Regions from separate parts of the Parabacteroides provencensis genome, predicted to be linked through region 2. Evidence: riboswitches for the same ligand, from Rfam matches in the RefSeq annotation. Region 2 holds a riboswitch; the other holds the start of a gene.

Region 1 (7,633 bases), on a different contig from region 2:
GCGCATTGTAGACCGCGGAGAAATCATAGACAACCATACATACAACGTACTCCGTTCCCTCAAAACCGTACACGAATCAAAAACCGGAGGGACGCAACGGCAAAGCATCATTCTTGCCGGACAGTTTGTACTTGTCTTTGGTATCATGTTTTGTTTTTGGTTATACCTGTGGTCTTTCAGGCCAAGAATATTTCACAATAAAAAGAATACGTTTTTCTTGTTGAGCTGCATATTCACCGGTTGTATCCTGACAGAATTATGCGTCACTTACGGACTGTTTAACATTTACATCCTTCCGTACGCCATTGTGCCAATTGTGATCCGTACGTTTTTCGACTCAAGAACAGCTCTGTTCACACATCTGGTTACAATTCTGATCTGTTCGCTGATGGCACCTTTCCCTCACGAATTCCTGATCCTGCAAATTATCGCAGGTATGGTAGTAACATTCAGCTTGAAAGAATTGTCGCAACGCTCGCAATTAATCCGCTGTGCATTCTTCATCTTTATGTCATACACTATTGTATATATCAGCCTCACGATTTACCAGGAAGCTAACTTTAAAAAGATAAACTGGATGATGATGCTCTATTTCGGTATTAATTTCATCCTCCTAATGTTTACCTACGTATTGGTTTATATGTTGGAAAAGACTTTTGGCTACGTATCGAGTATCACATTAGTAGAATTATCCAACATCAACACGCCGATATTAAAGAAGCTCAGTGAAACCTGCCCCGGTACATTCCAGCACTCTCTGCAGGTATCTATTCTTGCTTCTGAGGCAGCAGCCAAAATCGGGGCAGATTCGCAGTTAGTCCGTACCGGAGCTATGTACCACGATATAGGAAAAATGAGCAACCCGGTTTTCTTTACCGAAAATCAAAGCAGCGTGAATCCCCATGACAAGCTGGCCTTTGACGAAAGCGCACAAATCATCATTAGCCATATCACCGAAGGTGTTAAAATTGCAGAGAAAGCAGGATTGCCAAAAGCCGTAATCAACTTTATCCGTACCCACCACGGACGCGGCAAAGCAAAATACTTCTATAACTCTTTCAAGAATCAATATCCCGACAAGGAGATAGACGAAGAAGCATTTACATACCCTGGTCCGAATCCGTTCTCGAAAGAAACCGCCGTCTTAATGATGGCCGACTCTGTAGAAGCCGCCTCGCGAAGCCTCAAAGAGCATACGGAAGAAGGCATACAACAGTTGGTAAACAAAATTATAGATAGCCAGATTGCCGACGGATTATTAAGAAACACACCTCTTACATATAAAGATGTAGAGACGATAAAAAACGTCTTTGTTGAAAAACTAAAAATCATGTACCATACCCGAATCAGCTACCCGGATTTGAAGAAGTGATGTGCTCCAACAAACCCGCACACGCATCTTCCAGCAAATCGAGGACGAGTTCGAAACCTTCTTCTCCGCTATAATACGGGTCGGGGATATAATCATATAATTTGTTACGTGAATACTCGGTCATCTGATGTATCTTCTGTACGGATTCCAGGTCGGGTGCTTTCTGTTTCAAACGGTCTATATTTTGATCGTCCATACCAATAATCAGATCAAAGTCAAAGAAGTCCGATGTACAGACCGGACGGGAAATGGATTCCAACACATATCCGCGACGCGCAGCATGAGCACGCATCCGGGGATCAGCTTTTTCGCCTTGATGGTAGCCTATCAAACCCGCCGAATCAATCTCAAAGCGGTCTGCCATCCCAGCATCTTTCACCATTTTTTTCATCACTGCTTCTGCTGACGGAGAGCGGCAAATATTACCGAGACACACAAATAGTAACTTTATTTTCTTCTTTTCCATAATTATCTATATTTTCAATTATTTTTCAAGCCGGATCCACATCATAATGCACCAGCAATTGCTTAAACGCAGGATATTGCATCATCTCCGCATGAACTCTCTCCAGTATTTCCCGTACCGGAGCTATAGCTGCTGCTATTTCAATCTTCAATATAATTTTCTTTATATGCAATGTTTGCACACGGGTAACAGGTGGAGTAACCGGTCCCAAGACACGTTCTCCCAAATGTAAACGCAGCTTGCCGGCATACATCGAAGACATTTCCGACAATACGGATTCATTACGGCTACGAAGCACCAGCACTATCAACCGATAATAAGGCGGATACCGGAACATACTACGCTCACTCAACTGCAAACCTACCATCTCTTTGTAGGCAAAATGTTGTACCATCCGGATAATCGGATGTTCAGGCTGTGAAGTCTGAAGAATAACGGTTCCGCGTTTATCCCGTCTGCCTGCACGGCCACTGACCTGTACCATCAACTGAAAGGCCCGTTCGTGAGCGCGGAAATCCGGGAAGTTCATCAAACTATCAGCATTCAGAATCCCGACAACCGAGACATTTCCAAAATCCAATCCTTTCGAAAGCATCTGCGTACCAATCAGTATTTGCGTTTTACCTTGTTCAAAATCCGAAATAATACGCTCATAAGCGGTGCGGGTACGAGCCGTATCAAAATCCAATCTCTCCACCTTAGCCACAGGGAAAAGTGTTGCTATCTCTTCTTCCACCTTCTCCGTACCGAAACCCATCATCCGCAAATCAGCTTCTTTACATTCCGGGCAAGCAGGCGGCAACTGGATCGCATAACCACAATAGTGACAGACTAGCCGATTATGTATCTTATGATACGTCAGACTTACATCACAGTTTACGCAATGGGGCACCCAACCACAACTCTTACATTCTATCATAGGAGCAAAACCACGACGGTTCTGAAACAAAATAACTTGTTCGCCAACGGCTAATGCATCGTTTATCTTTGTCACCAGCAAAGGCGAAAAAAGTGTATCTTTCATTATCTTCTTCCGCTTCAATTCCTTTATGTCTACAGGCATTATTTCCGGCATCAATACGTCTCCATAACGGGTGGTAAGCTCCACCAGGCCATACTTTCCGGTAGTTGCATTGAAATAAGAATCTATAGATGGAGTAGCCGAACCCAAAAGCGTTTTAGCCCCATGCATACCGGCAAGCACAATAGCAGCATTACGGGCATGATAGCGGGGAGCCGGGTCTTGCTGTTTATAAGTATTCTCGTGTTCTTCATCAACAATAATCAGCCCTAAATCTTTAAACGGCAAGAATAAAGACGAACGGACTCCCAGAACCAGCATCGGTTCATTGCCATGCAAAAGTTTATTCCAGACCTCCACCCTTTCATTATCCGAGAATTTAGAATGATAAACCAATAAGCGATTGCCAAACAATTTAGCCAGCCGCTCTGTTATTTGTGTAGTAATAGCTATCTCGGGCAACAAGTACAAAACCTGGCGTCCTAATTTCAGAACCTCATCAATCAAATGAATATACACCTCCGTCTTGCCACTGGAAGTAACGCCATGCAACAAGCAAACCTCTTTGGTTTTAAATACATCATGGATCTCACCGTAAGCCTTTTCTTGAGCAGCGCTAAGTGGCTGCAACGGAAGCAAACGGCAAACGGATATTTGTAAACGCCCTACTTCCTTTTCATAACATTCCAAAACACCTCGTTTCAGCAGACCATCCAACACATTGGACGTGCATCCGCTACGTTCCAGCAATTCTTTTTTAGAAAGCTCCTTGCGAAGTACCGGGTTCAATGTATGGCTGAGGTCAAGAAAGCTAACAAGCAACAATTCCTGCTTCTTTGCCCTTTTCAGTTCATGAAAGACCTCCTGAAGCTTTTCCTCATCATAAAAAGTCTCTACCAGGCGGATAAATGTCCGAGTCTTCGGCACAAAGCCTCGTTTTAACTCTTCACTAACCTCTACGGCTCCACGTGACATCAAAGAAGCCACAACAGGAACAACATTACGCAATCCGGTTTTCTTTTCAAGTTCGGACACAGTCAGCTTCAACGCGCCGCCAAAAGCATCCAAAACGCTCTGCTCATTAGGACGTAAAGGAGTATCAGCTTCGTAGTCTTCATTGTAAATCACAGATGTTTCGCTCTCCAGCTTCAATCCTGAGGGCAAAGCTGCCTTATAAACATCTCCCAACTTACAGAGATAATACGACGAAATCCATTTCCAGAAACGCAACTGCGGACGACGAAGTACAGGTGAAGCATCCAGTAAGGCATAAATATCTTTCGTTTCAAATGAAGACAGTGGTTCCTTATCATGTACTGCCATTACGATAGCCGTATAATATCGTTTCTTTCCGAAGTGTACAATAACACGGCAACCGGGCGTCACCGCTTTTTCCATATCCTCAGGAATACGGTAAGTGTAACTATTCTCCAGAGGCAATGGGAGTATCACGTCTGCAAACTTCATCTTCTGTTTTTCGTTTTATCGTTTGTTTGAACCATCCTATTCTCGGGCTGCTCTGCCGGGCGTTTGTATTGATGCGTCATACTTACCGGTAGAAACGTTCAATACTTGTAAGCAGAAATTTCGCCCTGCGAAAGCCAAGCCAAAAGTAACAAAAAAAGACCGGACTTGTTAGCCCGGCCTTCCTTTATCTATAAATATAGTTCAGAACAAAATGGCCGCTGTAACAGACCAACCGCGGTTCTTTGCTTTCAGGTCTACCTTGGAAGCGCTAAAATCATCAGTCAAGCCCAGTCCGTAATTGAAGCCTACCTGCAAATGTTTGATCAGTTCCACGCCTGCACCAAAATTCAACCCGGCATTAAAGTTTTTTGCTTTTAATTCTCCGTCAATCTGTCCCGGGATATCCCAGATTTTATCTCCTCCTACGCGGAAGCCGATATAAGGGCCTGCTGCCAGATAAACCTTAACGATAGGCAATCCGAATTTCCACTTCAGATTAACGGGAATATCAAGATAATCGGTCTTCAGGCTCTTCGAATTAATAGAGTTGGAAGCATCCACCCCTTTCTGGGAATACAAGACTGCCGCATCAATTCCCATACCAAACATCGGCATCATGGCTTCGATCATCGGCCCTACCTGGAACCCTGTCACATTACTGGAGTTAAGAATATCTTTATTAAAGTGTACGGATGAGATATTCACACCACCTTTAATACCGAATTTAACCTGAGCTTTCGCCGGAACAACGGTCAAAGCGAACAAAGCTATTAAAAGGAGTCCTGCTATTTTCTTCATATTTTTCTCTTATTAATTGTATTCCTGGCTGCAAATAAACAGACTTTTCACCTAATAAACAAATATTCCCCAACAAGTGTTCAAACATCCGTAAAAAGGAAAGCACAGGCCGAAACGGAGCTCATCCCGTCTGTAGACCGTGCTTCTTTTCCTAATTATTATGGCAAAATAATTAAAGACAACGTCATAACAACGTGCCTCTTTGACGAACGAATGGATAAAAGAATAAGAGGAAACCGCGAACGGTTCTTTTTGTTCTCTCTTCCGGTCTTTCCTCGAGGCCGTCTGAAATTTACCGGCTTTGCAGGTCTTCTGACTTACTTCCGGTCTGGACGCCTTCCCATTCTTACGAAGAACAGTGGCAATGGTGTTGTCCAATCCGTTTACGAAGTTTACAGCAGCGGGACTGTCCGGGATTTACACCCGATTCCCTTTTAATTCCTTCTTGCGATTGCAATACGGAAACAAAGCTTGCGACAAAGATACATAAAGTTTTATGTCAACCAACCTCCCGGCATATCTTTTTATTTATATATGCAAGAGCTGCGCCTATGGCTGTGCAATATTCGGCATGTGCCGGTATCAGGAAACGCACGTTACACATTTCTTCCAGACGCGGAAAGATGTCGGCACATTGTGGCAAACGCGTCAAATTACCTATCAGTACAAAATCTTTGATCGTACTGTTCAAAGAAGCGAAGATCGTACATTGGCCAATGGTTTGCAGAACCATGTGTACAATACCCAATGCCACATCTTCGGCCGGCGCATTAGCATCGGCTTTTCCGAAAACCGAAGCCGTAACGTCGAGCGGCAAGCCGGGCAACGGATAGCGGGTAATGTCCTTTATCTGCAAATCGATATTGTCAAGCGAACCGTGTTCGGCCAGTGAAACAATATGGTGAAAATCTTGTGTCTTCAACAACAATTTGGACAGTCCCAGGATAGTTCCGCCGCCAACCCCCAGACCTCCGATATGTTCAACCTTATCATTCATCACCTTGACAATCGAAGTTCCCGTACCCATACTGACAACAAGCAGGTCTTTCAGGTCTGTCATATACTGAGCTCCTAAACCATTAGCCAAAAACTCGTCAGCTTTCGCCGTTGGCAAACCATAAAGCGGCTGGTCTATATATGCACTACCCACACCGGTTAGAATGACTTTCTCTATTGTAGACAACGAAATATCATTATCATAAATATATTTACCCAAAGCCCCGAAAAGCGAAGTCACCGGATCTGTTGCTTTTACAAACATCGGATTCTTTATTTTCCCATCAGCAACACCAACGATTTTCGTCGTGCTGCCCCCCACATCGATACCTATAACAATACCCATAGTAGTCTAAGTTATTAATGTTACCGCCGCGAATTTACACATTATTTATATACCCTCGGTTGCCACTAAAAAAGAACTGCGCAACTTCCTTTCGGAGATTGCGCAGTTTTTATAGAAAAGCCTTATGCTCTGATTACTTATTCGCCAAGCAAGATTTCCAGTATCTGGCAAGCGGCCTTAGCTACAGAAGTACCAGGACCAAAAATAGCGGCAACTCCTGCCTTATATAAGAAATCGTAATCCTGTGCTGGAATAACACCACCGGCTATAACGATGATGTCTTCACGACCCAGCTTCTTCAACTCTTCAATTACCTGAGGAACTAAAGTCTTATGGCCTGCAGCCAAAGAAGAAACACCCATTACATGGACGTCGTTTTCTACAGCCTGGCGCGCAGCTTCGGCCGGAGTCTGGAACAAGGGTCCCATATCTACGTCGAATCCACAGTCTGCATAACCTGTAGCAACAACCTTTGCACCACGGTCGTGTCCGTCCTGACCCATCTTAGCGATCATGATACGGGGCTGGCGACCTTCTTTCTTAGCAAACTCAGCCGTAAGTTCACAAGCCTTTTCGAAGTCTGCATCTTTCTTTGATTCTGATGAATACACGCCTGATATAGTTCTAATGATTGCTTTATAACGACCTACTACTACTTCGCAGGCATCCGAGATTTCGCCCAGGGATGCACGCAAACCGGCAGCTTTAACTGCCAGTTCCAGCAAGTTGCCTTTCTTAGTTTTCACACATTCAGTGATGTCGGCCAATGCTTTCTGAACAGCGGCTTCGTCACGGTTTTCACGCAGCACCTTCAAAGCAGCTATCTGTTCGTTACGTACGGCCGTATTATCGATCTCAAGAATATCAATAGGATCTTCCTTCGGTAAACGATATTTATTAACACCTACGATTGTCTGGATACCAGAGTCTATACGAGCCTGTGTACGTGCAGCAGCTTCTTCGATACGCATCTTTGGCAGACCGGTTTCGATAGCTTTCGCCATACCGCCCATGCTTTCGATTTCCTGGATCAAAGCCCAGCCTTTATGTACCAGTTCGTTTGTCAATGTCTCGATGTAATAAGAACCGGCCCAAGGGTCGATTTCCTTACATATCTGAGTTTCTTCCTGGATATAAATCTGCGTATTACGTGCGATACGGGCAGAG
Region 2 (7,633 bases):
TGCGTTTTACTGATGCGCCGATAAATAAAGTAATAGAGGATCTGGGTAATTATTATCAGGTAAAAATTACGAATAAGATAACAAAACCGGATGCTAAACTAACTGCATCATTTAATAATATGCCGCTGGATGAAGTACTGATGGTGATAAATCAAACATTGGATATACGGTTGGTGCCGGAAGCGGGTGAGTAGAAATAAAAACCTATGTCATACAAATTATTTATATGGCTATTGGGTTTGCTGATGTTACCTTGCCTGTCAGGACAGATTGAAGCCCAGTTACCCGAATCTACACCGGTAGTTACGGTAAGTATGAAACGGGTTCCTTTGCCGGATATACTGTCGGAACTGGAAAAACAAACCGGAATGTTTTTTTCGTATGAATCTTCCCTGATAAAAGACCTGCCGGATGTTTCCTTGGTTGTACGCGACGAATCGTTAAACTATTGTTTAAAGCGGCTGTTTTCGGCTCTTCCTGTTATTTACCGGGTAACCGGGCAGTACATAATATTAAAGCGAAAACCCCAGTTGTTTACTATCAGTGGCTTTGTTAGGGATTCTGCTTCGTATGAGAGCCTTTTGAATGCTACTATAATAGAAAAAATATCAGGTAAAGGTTCGGTTTCCAATAATTATGGTTTTTATAGTATAACGCTTCCGCCCGGCGAGGTTCTGCTCTCAACTTCTTATGTAGGTTATAAGCCCAGAGAGATACATTTTATTCTTACAAAAGATACGTTGGTTGATTTGTCTTTATCTTCAATCGGTAATTTGAAAGAGGTTGTAGTAAGGGGATTGAATCCTGACTCGGAAGTGTTGAACAGTAGAAGTGGTGTTTTTGATGTGCCTGCGCAGCGAGTCAAATCAATGCCAACTTTGCTGGGAGAAAATGATTTGATAAAAACTTTACAACAATTGCCTGGAGTTGCGGTAGGAGATGAAGCCAGTACCGGACTGTTTGTCCGGGGGGGAGGGGCCGACCAGAATTTATATTTGCTGGATGGAAATCCGGTTTACCAAATTAATCATTTATTGGGATTCTTCTCCGCATTCAATCCGGATGCAGTGAAGAATTCGATCTTTTATAAAGAAAGCTTTCCGGCGGAATATGGTGGAAGGCTTTCGTCGGTTGTAGACGTTCGTACAAATGATGGCGACCGGCAGCATTATCATGGAAATATATCGATCGGTTTGCTGTCGGCGCGGGCTAATCTGGAAGGACCGATCTGGAAGGACCGTACATCATTCAATGTATCGGTACGACGTACCTGGATTGATTTGCTTACAACACCGATTCTAGCTTTTACCAACAAAGATAGCAACACAAAGCAATCGTATGGTTTTCACTTTTTTGATATTAATGCGAAAGTGAATCATTCCTTTTCGGATCGGAGCCGTCTTTATCTGAGCTTCTATATGGGACAGGATGCTTTCCGAAACGGAGAAAAATCCAGGCATGAGGAAGATAAGGATGACTTTCATTGGCGTTGGGGAAATCTGATCGGTTCGGCCGGTTGGAATTATGTGATTAATAATAAATTGTTTGCCAACGTAATGGCCGGTTATAGCCGCTTCCGCTCCCATATATGGAAAGAGTCCATCAGTACTACTATTTATGAGGGACAGGCTCCGGATAGTCCGACCGAACCGGGACAAAAGTTTCTGTCTGTGTTTGAAAGCGGCTATAGGTCGGAGATAGAAGATGTTAGTTTGCGTACTTCTTTTGATTATCGCCCGGTTGTTAACCACCGCCTTCGTATCGGATCGGATTATCAGTATCATAGTTTTCACCCCGAAAATAACTTTGCTACGATAACAAACTGGCAAAAGGAAAGTAGCTCTCAAATGCCTGTAGGCGGGTTAACCATTAAAACCTGGATTCCCGGACATGAAGTTTCTTTTTATGCCGAAGATGAAATGCGCCTGACGAACCGTTTACGGGTGAATGCCGGATTGCGATATACGATATTTATGGTTCAGAAAGAAACATATCATTCCCTGCAGCCGCGTTTGTCTGCCCGTTATGTATTAGGACGGAACTGGTCGGCAAAGCTGTCTTATAGTAAGATGAACCAGTATGTTCATTTACTATCGGATACATATATCAGCCAACCGACAGATATATGGGTACCGGTAACAAGTAGCATTCCTCCGATGGGAGCACATCAATTGTCTGCCAGCTTATGTTATAATTTGAATAAATCGTATGACTTTAGTTTAGAAGGATACTATAAGCGAATGAATAATCTGATAGAATATAAAGATCATGCTTTGGCCGAAAATACCTTTACCGGCTGGGAAGATCGCGTAGGTATCGGTAAAGGACGTTCTTACGGATTGGAGTTTATGGTACAAAAGAAGATAGGCAAGACTTCCGGATGGATAGGATATACTTTGTCGTGGTCGGATCGCTGGTTTCCGGACGGTTCGGTAAATCGTGGCGAGCATTATCCTTATCGTTATGATAATCGTCATAAAGTAAATGTCGTTTTATCGCGCCGTCTTTCCCGGAAAGTGGAATTAACCGGCACATGGGTCTTTGCTTCCGGCAATCATATAACGATACCTGAATATTTGTATTCGGGAGCCGGCGGGCAAATAAATAATGGTTTTATTCCGGGTGATATTTCACAAGTGCCCGGTCAAGGTGCCAGCGCATTGAACAATTATCAACTTTCCCCATATCACAGACTCGATTTAGGTGCTAATTTTTATCGTTATAAGAAGAATGGAAGGATGGGGATTTGGAATTTGAGTGTATATAATGTTTATTTGCAACCAAATCCGTTCACTGTGAAAGCGGTGTGGAGACAAGGCGCACAAGATGAGCCGAAAGCTGTTTTGCAGCAATCGATCCTTTTCCTTTGTATGCCATCCATTTCCTATACCTATAAATTTTAGAAATGAAGTTATTTTTTTGTAGTTGGTTCGTGCTGTTGGCTTTTATTTCTTGTATTCGGGAAGTAGAACTTGATTATCCTCCCGTACCGGCAAAAATTGTGTTGAATGCTTCCGTTTCGCCGGATCAACCGGTGAGCGCTTTTATTTCTAAAACCTGGTTTTTGCTGGATAGTGTTCCTGATATTTATTTACCGGATGCAACCGTGCATGTGTATGTGAATAACAATTATAAAGGGATTATGCAGTGCATTGACGACCCTACCGATACATTGACTGCCAAAGGACAGTATCAGTTGGCCGGATGTTATGTACGTGCAGGCGACCAGCTCTCTCTGAAAGTACAAGCCCCGGGATATGAAACGGCCACATCCGGTGTAACGATTCCGCCTTATACTCCTATTATGTCGGTAGATACGGTTCGTTTCCAGTCTACCTCTCTGACATCTCCTTTTTATAATATAGAAAGCTTACGTTTTATGGTAAGGATGAAAAAGGAACAATCTGAGCGGCATTATTACAGGATGCTTGTTGAGCGTGTAGTAGAGTATGAAAAGGGCGAGGAAAAGATTTCGGTTTCTCGATATGGATTAAACGGTTATTTTTTAATAAACGGCTATTTGCCGTATGGCTCTTTCCTGATGGTTAACTATGAAGATCCAGTATTCCAGATGACAGATATGTCGTCGGTTTCCCAGTATCAAAGTTATGGCATTTATACGGATGATTTGCTAAAAAAACAGGTTCCGTATAACGTAAGGTTGTCTGTTGCGCCGGTTGAGAATTCATATAAAAGCGATACGCTTTCGACGCGTGTTACTTATAAAGTGCATTTACAGACTATTTCTGAATCATATTATCAATATTTCAGGATGGTAGGCGGTTTTGGCATTTGGATTGGCAATATTAATTGGGGAGATATAGCGAGTTCGTCCGAAACATATACAAATGTATATAATGGTTTTGGTGTACTTACAGGTTATCAGCAAGATACATATTCATTTACAATGCCTGACGGTAATGTCCCTCCGGAATGGGATCCATGGAATAAGTATGGAAGCTGGTAGTATTGTTATTTACCGAATATAGGATAAACAAGTACCTGTCTTTCCATTTTTCGCCGCATAGGATTGTATTCATATTGCATACCGGCTCCTATACCGAAATTGTTGGTAATTTTAAATTCCATAGCTCCTCCTACGGCAGAATGATTCATGTACGGGCTATATATCATGAATGAATTCTTTTTGTTGTCATTATCATACATTGTGTATTGTCCCCATGCTTTTAACCGGAGCCAGTTTGTTGCTTCGTAACTTACCTGTGTGTTTACTCCTCCCATAAAACCCGGACTGGGGTTAAGCGGCGTGAAAAAACGTCCGGCAAATGCTCCGCCGCTGACAGTCCATCTATCTTTATGCCATGCAATCTGAGGGGCAATTTCTGTAATGCCTCCCATTCCCGGCCAGGTAAACTGGCGGCCTGTTATCATAAAATCTACATTGTCGTTTATTGGTTTGAACGTTGTTTCGTCAAAATCCAGTGCCATAGGGGAAACATCCCTTAACATAGGTGTGAATACATTAAAGAAAGGACGGTAAGCAGCGGATAATATCTGCATATCCATAGGACGCTCGTCCAGTGTGAGCGGAGTCTCGGGGATGAAGTCCCGCAGTCTGTTTTCTATTTCGCGGGTAGATGCCGGTGTATAAGATTTATAAGCGAATTTGGGAATATTGAATTCATAATTTTCAAATTTGGGAATCGCGATTATTTTACCTTCATTGTTTTGTATAATGGTAAATCCTTTTTGTGCCCATACTTGCATGCTTAATGCAATCAGCATTAATATGATAAGTAAATGTCCCCGTTTCATATAACCTCCTTCTTTTGCCGTTTGCAAGATACGTATTTTATAAATAGAATACTATGATTGTTTTTAAAAGAATAATAATAACATTGTTATAATAAAATAAACATATATCTTTGTAACCGAATTATGGTGTAATCGTTTCGTATTCTCGGACGGTTAGTAAAAGGGAATCCGGTGTAAAACCGGAGCTGTACCCGTAGCTGTAAGTTCTGTAAACCTCGGCCTTTCTGATTGCCACTAACGATCTGTTGGGAAGGCGGCCGACAAAGGAGAACAAGCCAGAAAACCTGCCATTATTCTTGTTATGCGGTTCCTCGGGTAAAGGAATTGGTAAACCAAGTTATTATGCTGGATATGTTTGTTAAGAAAATGTTGTACCTGATAGGTGCATGGGTGTTTTTCGCTGTGGTATCTTATGCCCAGGGAATAGATACTGTGTCTTATCATCGGCTTTCGGGTGTGGAAGTAGTGGAAAAGGCTCGTCCCTCCGTTACACGTGAAGCAACACCGGTTCAGTTGATGGATAGAGCCGGTATTGAAAGGCTGGGTGTACAGGATTTGTCGGAAGCGGTGAAACGTTTTTCCGGTGTAACTGTGCAGGATTATGGAGGAATAGGCGGTTTGAAAACGGTATCTGTCCGTAGTTTAGGTGCTAAACATACAGCGGTAAGTTATGACGGCGTTACTGTTACGGATGCACAGAGCGGGCAGGTGGATATAAGCCGTTTTTCACTGGATAATGTAGAAATGGTATCTTTGTCTATAGGCCAGGCTGATGATATTTTTCAGACGGCACGTATGTATGCTTCGGCTGGCGCATTAAGTATAAAGACAACTAAACCTGTATTCTCTTTATCTCCTCTCCATCTGCGTGCACAAGTGAAAGCCGGTTCTTTTGGTATGGTAAATCCTTCTCTCCGTTATGAACAGAAGTTGGGAAACCGATGGGCGGCATCTCTTTATGGGGATTGGCAGCGGGCCGACGGAAACTATCCTTTTACGTTGGTGAACGGAAAACTGGAAGAAAAGAAAAAACGTTATAACAGCGATATCGAAACGTGGCGTACAGAATTGAATGTATATGGCGATTTTGGTAAAGGCGGAAGTTTACGTTTAAAAGGGTATTATTTCGATTCGGAGAGAGGATTGCCCGGATCTGTTATATTGTATAATGACTATGCCGGCGAACGTTTATGGGATAAAAACGGTTTTGCACAAGCCCATTATGAAAACAGATTCAATGAACGTTTTGCTCTGCAAGCCCAGTTAAAATATAATTATGCGTGGACGCGTCATCTGGACGTGGATAATAAGTATGAAGGAGGCAAACAAGATGACCGGTATACGCAAAACGAATATTATGGTTCCGCTTCTGCTTTGTATACCCCATTGAAGTATGTATCTTTTTCTCTTACGCAAGATTTTTTTGTGAACACGTTGGATAATACATTGCCGGAATGTCCCTTCCCTATGCGGTACACTTTGCTTACTGTATTGGCAGGACAATATAAGAACTCAAGATTCACTGCTACTGCAAGTTTGTTGGGAACGTTTATAACAGAAAAAGTTAAGTCAGGCGATACGCCGGCCGATCGTAAGCGGTTGTCCCCTGCGGTTAGTGCTTCATGGCGTATTCTGGCAGATCAGAATTTGCGTGTCAGGGCTTCTTATAAAGATATATTCCGGGTCCCTACATTTAATGATATGTATTATTTACGTATCGGAAATACGGGATTGAAACCTGAACGTGCAACACAATATAATCTGGGGCTTACCTGGAGTGGACAGCCTGCTTCATATGTCCGTTATTTAAGTGTATCGGCTGATGGTTATTATAACCGTGTGAGGGATAAGATTGTAGCTTTGCCCACTATGTTTATTTGGAAGATGATGAATATGGGTGAGGTTTCGATAGCCGGAATTGATGTGAATGTGTCTACGGAAATTCCGGTTTGCAATAAAATAGATGTCGTATTGCAAGGAGCCTATACGTGGCAGCGGGCAATTGATATAACGGACGAGGATGCTAAAAACTATCGTGACCAGATTCCTTATACTCCGAAACACAGTGCTTCCTTGTCTTTGTCCGTAGAGAATCCGTGGGTGAATTTTTCTTATAGCCTGACTGCTGTGGGAGACCGTTATGCATTACCTCAGAATATCTCTGATAACCTGATCAAAGGGTACGTTGAACAAGGTATCTCTGTAAATCGTGAATTTAAGTTTGATAAATGTAAATTACGTCTGCAGGGTGAAATAATTAATCTGGGTAATATCAATTATGACGTAATCCAGTATTATCCGATGCCGGGACGTTCGTATAGGGCAACGGTTTCGTTTATTTTGTAATATCCATTCAAAAATACATATAATATAATGAAGAGAAAGAATTTGTTTTTTATTTCGGCACTATGTGCTTTGATGTCGACGTCGTTTGTTGCTTGTGATAATGATGATGATCCGATACCAACCCCGAGTCCGACACCGGAAACTTCTGAATATACAGCTGGTTTTTATATAATTAACCGCGGAAAATCAAAATCTAATAACAGCTGCATATCTTATTATGACTTAACGAATAAAAAAATAACCGGACATGTTTTTGAAACAGTTAACGGTCGTAAGCTCGGTGATTCTGCCCAGGAATTTTTCCAATATGGAACAAAGATTTATATTCCGGTTTATAACTCTATGATTATAGAGGTTGTGGATGCTGCAACTCTAAAGTCATTAAAGTCAATCGAACCGAAAGATGCCGGAGGAAACGGAGCAAAGCCACGTGCTATGACAGCTTCAGGCGATTATGTATATGCAACATTGTATAACGGATATGTTGCCCGTATCGATACAACTACACTTG

What was found. A riboswitch is a leader RNA that binds a small molecule or an ion and turns the genes downstream of it on or off. The one in region 2 is predicted to bind cobalamin.
Region 1: linked by a shared signal. The riboswitch ahead of CTY47_RS03855 (porin family protein) and the one ahead of CTY47_RS09520 (TonB-dependent receptor) in region 2 are both predicted to bind cobalamin.

What each region holds. Positions count from the first base shown of each region.
Region 1 is NZ_LT960488.1:868,289-875,921, forward strand. Features, by position in the region: gene CTY47_RS03840 (HD family phosphohydrolase) at 1-1,372, shown strand, start outside; gene CTY47_RS03845 (low molecular weight protein-tyrosine-phosphatase) at 1,347-1,838, opposite strand; gene priA (replication restart helicase PriA) at 1,864-4,326, opposite strand; gene CTY47_RS03855 (porin family protein) at 4,528-5,124, opposite strand; cobalamin riboswitch at 5,410-5,609, opposite strand; gene coaW (type II pantothenate kinase) at 5,624-6,466, opposite strand; gene scpA (methylmalonyl-CoA mutase) at 6,604-7,633, opposite strand, start outside.
Region 2 is NZ_LT960489.1:618,304-625,936, reverse strand. Features, by position in the region: gene CTY47_RS09540 (FecR family protein) at 1-194, shown strand, start outside; gene CTY47_RS09535 (TonB-dependent receptor) at 207-2,903, shown strand; gene CTY47_RS09530 (DUF4249 domain-containing protein) at 2,906-3,967, shown strand; gene CTY47_RS09525 (hypothetical protein) at 3,973-4,776, opposite strand; cobalamin riboswitch at 4,884-5,082, shown strand; gene CTY47_RS09520 (TonB-dependent receptor) at 5,119-7,122, shown strand; gene CTY47_RS09515 (YncE family protein) at 7,150-7,633, shown strand, end outside.